Regions from separate parts of the Streptomyces sp. CY-1 genome, predicted to be linked through region 2. Evidence: riboswitches for the same ligand, from Rfam matches in the RefSeq annotation. Region 2 holds a riboswitch; the other holds the start of a gene.
What was found. Region 2 has a riboswitch for glycine ahead of gcvT (glycine cleavage system aminomethyltransferase GcvT). Riboswitches for the same ligand answer to the same signal wherever they lie in the genome.
Positions count from the first base shown of each region.

Region 1 (2,194 bases), 6.2 Mb from region 2:
CAGCCGTGGGGAAGGTCGCGGGCTCGATCCCGGAGGATGCCGCGGGCCTGGGCGCCGACGTGGTCCCGGAGGGGGTTTTGGACCTGGCCCCGGGCTGGACCACGGGCCGGGAGGGACAACGGGCCTGGACCCGGGGGAGCCCATAACCCCGGATCCAGAGCAGACCGAAGGCCCGGATGACCTGGCCGCGAGACCGGGCGGCCTGGCCGCGGGCGCGGATGGGCTGGCCCCGGGACCGGGCGGCGGATCCGAGCGGGCGCAGGCCCCGGGCTACGAGCAGGGCCGGGCCTCAGGCCAGATGCAGGGCCACGGCCCAGGCCACGGGCAGGTCCCGGGCCACGGGCAGGCCGCGGGCCGCGAGTAGGCCCCGGGCCGTACGCAAGCCCCGGCCCCAGGCCAGATGCAGGGCCACGGCCCAGGCCACGGGCAGCTCCCGGACCACGGGCAGGTTCCAGGCCGTACGCAGGCCCCGGCCCCCGGCCACATGCAGGGCCAGCCTCAGGGCCGGTCTCAGCCGGTGACGTCCAGTCCGTAGTGGTGGTAGAGCTGCAACTCCTGCTCGGGGGAGAGGTGGCGGCCGACGCCGAAGTCGGGGGCGTCCTTGATCAGGGCCCGGTCGTACGGCACCCGCAGGGTGTCGCCGACGACCTCGCTCGGTTCGAGCGGTACGAAGACGTCCCGGCTGAACAGCCCGGTGCGTACCGCCGCCCATTCGGGCTCGCCGGTCGCGTCGTCGAGATAGACCTCGTCCACGGTGCCGATCTTGGAGCCCTCGCGGTCGAATGCCTTGCGGCCGATCAGGGTCCGCGGGTCGATATCGGTCTGCACGCTCTCTCCCACTGGTGGCAAGTGGCCATTGATACCTACAAAAAGCCACATCGCCGCGCTCGGCCACTCGAACGCAGGCGACCGTCCCCCACGGTAGAACCGCTGGTACGCTGACTGTGGCTGTAAACCCCGTGCGGGAGAGTCCTCCGCCGACGCTGTCGGAGGCGCCGAAGGAGCAAACCCTCCCCGGAATCTCTCAGGCACACGTACCGTGCGGGTGAGGTCACTCTGGAAAGCAGGGCGGGCCACGGGCGAGCAGAGCTCCGGAACCCCTCCTCACCGACGGTGAAAACCGGTCAGGCGGTTTGTGGACCGGTGAAGCTCTCAGGTTGAGATGACAGAGGGGGAGGCCGTCCGGGCACCCGCGCCGCGGTGCCCCTCGCCGGTCGTTACAGACCAGGAGGCCCCCGCAGATGACCGCCAATCGCATCGCACTCTCCGACTTGGAACGCGGTACTCCGTTCGAGCAGCGCCATATCGGCCCCGACGGCGAGGCGCAGGCCAAGATGCTCGCCCACGTCGGTTTCGGCTCGCTGGACGAGCTCACCGAGGCCGCCGTACCGGATGTCATAAAGAGCACCAAGGCGCTGGATGCGCTGCCCCCGGCCCGCAGCGAGCCGGAGGTCATCGCCGAGCTGCGCGGACTTGCCGACCGCAACCAGGTGCTGCCGTCGATGATCGGCCTCGGCTACTACGGCACCCATACCCCGCCGGTGATCCTGCGCAATGTGCTGGAGAACCCCGCCTGGTACACCGCGTACACGCCCTATCAGCCGGAGATCTCCCAGGGCCGGCTCGAGGCCCTGCTCAACTTCCAGACCGTGGTCGCCGATCTGACCGGGCTGCCCACGGCCGGTTCCTCGCTGCTGGACGAGGCCACCGCGGCCGCCGAGGCGATGGCGCTGTCGCGGCGCGTCGGCAAGGTCAAGGAGGGCGTCTTCCTGGTCGACGCCGACTGCCTGCCGCAGACCGTCGCGGTCCTGCGGACCCGCGCCGAGCCGACCGGTGTCGAGGTCGTCGTCGCCGATCTGGCCGAGGGCATTCCGGACGAGATCGCCGAGCGCGGGGTCTTCGGCGTGCTGGTGCAGTATCCGGGCGCTTCCGGCGTGGTGCGCGATCCGCGCCCGGTCATCGAGCGCGCCCATGAGCTGGGCGCCGTCGTCACCGTCGCCGCCGATCTGCTCGCGCTCACCCTGCTCACCTCGCCCGGTGAGCTGGGCGCGGACATCGCGGTGGGCAACAGCCAGCGATTCGGCGTCCCGATGGGCTTCGGCGGACCGCACGCCGGATTCATGGCGGTGCGCGACGCCTACGCCCGCAACCTTCCCGGCCGGCTGGTCGGGGTCTCCGTGGACGCCGACGGCGA
Region 1 covers NZ_CP178393.1:1,455,760-1,457,953, reverse strand. Annotated here, with positions in the region: gene ACK1X7_RS06060 (DNA polymerase IV) at 1-146, shown strand, start outside; gene ACK1X7_RS06055 (hypothetical protein) at 290-484, opposite strand; gene ACK1X7_RS06050 (PRC-barrel domain-containing protein) at 511-828, opposite strand; glycine riboswitch at 953-1,050, shown strand; glycine riboswitch at 1,052-1,176, shown strand; gene gcvP (aminomethyl-transferring glycine dehydrogenase) at 1,242-2,194, shown strand, end outside.
Region 1: it holds a riboswitch for glycine, as region 2 does, so the genes downstream of both, gcvP (aminomethyl-transferring glycine dehydrogenase) here and gcvT (glycine cleavage system aminomethyltransferase GcvT) in region 2, are expected to answer to the same signal.

Region 2 (2,194 bases):
ACGGCATATCCGGCGCGCGGCACCCGGCGGCCCTCGGCGACCAGGCCGACCAGGGTGCGCGGGCTGACGGTGTCCGCCTCGCGGGAGGCGGCCTCCAGGGCCTGGCGGCCGACGAAGTCGCCCGGCTTGTCGAACTTCACGACCCGGCCGAGCCCCGCGTCGAAGGGGGTGGTGTCGGTGGTCAGCTCGTTCCCGTACAGCGGCATGCCCGCCTCGAGGCGCAGGGTGTCCCGGCAGGACAGACCGCAGGGCACCAGGCCCACCGGGGCGCCCGCCTCGGTCAGCGCGTCCCAGACCCGCTCGGCGTCGTCCGGCGCCAGGAACAGCTCGAAGCCGTCCTCGCCCGTGTAGCCGGTGCGGGCGATCATGGCGGGGACGCCCGCGACGGTGCCCGGCAGCCCGGCGTAGTACTTGAGCCCCTCCAGATCGGCGTCGGTCAGGCTGCCCAGGATCCCGGGGGACTCGGGGCCCTGGACGGCGATCAGCGCATAGGCGTCGCGGTCGTCCCTTACGGTCGCCTCGAAGCCACCGGCCCGCTCGGTCAGCGCGTCCAGCACCACCTGGGCGTTGGAGGCGTTGGCCACGACCAGGAACTCCTCGTCCCCGAGGCGGTAGACGATCAGGTCGTCCAGGATGCCGCCCTCGTCGTCGCAGATCATGGTGTAGCGGGCGCGGCCCACGGCGAGCGCCGACAGCCGGCCGACCAGTGCGTGATCCAGGGCCGCTCCGGCCTGCGAACCGATGAGAGAGATCTCACCCATATGGGAGAGATCGAAAAGCCCGGCGTGGGTGCGCACCGCGGTGTGCTCGTCGCGCTCGCTGCCGTAGCGCAGCGGCATGTCCCAGCCGGCGAAGTCGGTCATGGTGGCGCCGAGCGCACGGTGCCGTGCGTCCAGCGCGGTACGGCGGGGGGCGGGCGGGGCGTCGGTCACGATTCAGGCTCCAGGAGATCGGGGTCGCGCGACGGCGAGGACGTACGACAAGGACGCGTGCGTCCTCCCCATCTGTCATCGGAACCTGAGAGGTTCGCCGTGACGCCCGTAAGGGGCCCGGCTTGCACCTTGGGTGGAGCCGCGCCCGCGGCTCGCTTTTCAGATCTGCCTCGTCCACGCGGTATCGGGGCCTGAGAGATTCAAGGGAGGACTTGCTCCTTCGGCGCCCCGGACACCCGGCATGACTGCCGGTGACCAAGGACTCTCCCGCGCGGATTCAAGCGGCCGGTATGGAGTTGCGCGCACATCATCGCATGTGTGGCCGAGAAAGGAAGCCCCGATCGGGCCCGCTCCGGCCGGAGCGGGCAGAGGCAGCCTTGATGGACATTACCTTTTCTTGACACTCTGCGGGTACGAGCAGCGTTGACCGACCTGGGAGGACGATCACGGTGCAAGGGCAGGGAACATACGGGACCACACAAAGGCTCCTGCCGGCCCGGCGTGGCCGCATCCCCTCCGGGTCGACGGCCATCCCCGGCCGGCGCATCGCGGTGCACGATCTGCGCGGCCCCGTGCCGGACGGCGGCGCGGACCCGCGCGAGCTGCGCTTTCCGGTGGGGGACGTGCTGGTCGCCTCCGGGCTGCCGGGCGCCGGCAAGAGCACGCTGATCAACCGGACGGTGCCGCTCCTGGACGGGTCGGGCGCGGTCGTCATCCGGGTGGACTCGCAGAACACCCGGGAGGCGTGGGAGCGCCGGATGCCCGGCTGGCTGCCCTACGCGCTCTACCGCCCGCTGGTCCGGTACGCCCACTACGCCGGGCTGCGCCGGGCACTGCGTTCGAATGTGAGCGTCGTGGTGCACGACTGCGGGGCGCTGCCATGGGTCCGCCGCTGGCTGGCCCGGGACGCGCGGCGCCGGGGCCGCAGTCTTCATATGGTGCTGCTGGACGTGGACGCCACGATGGCGCTGGAGGGCCAGGCCGCCCGTGGCCGCGGGGTCTCCGGCTATGCCTTCGGCAGACATCGGCGCGCGATGCGGCGGCTGATCGCGGGGATGGAGGAGGGGCGGCCGCCGGAGGGATGCGCCTCGGCGGTGCTGCTGGACCGCTCGACCGCGAGCGAGCTGCGCTGCATCTCCTTCGAGTGAGTCCCGCAGAGAAGGGAGGGCGGGAGTCTCCCTTCCTCCCCGGGGAGAGAGGGAAACGCCGGATGACCTTGGCCGGAAATCGGCCACCGGGGCATCACCCAGTGTGACCGTGGC
Region 2 covers NZ_CP178393.1:7,647,942-7,650,135, forward strand. Annotated here, with positions in the region: gene gcvT (glycine cleavage system aminomethyltransferase GcvT) at 1-932, opposite strand, end outside; glycine riboswitch at 1,102-1,212, opposite strand; gene ACK1X7_RS32985 (AAA family ATPase) at 1,382-2,080, shown strand.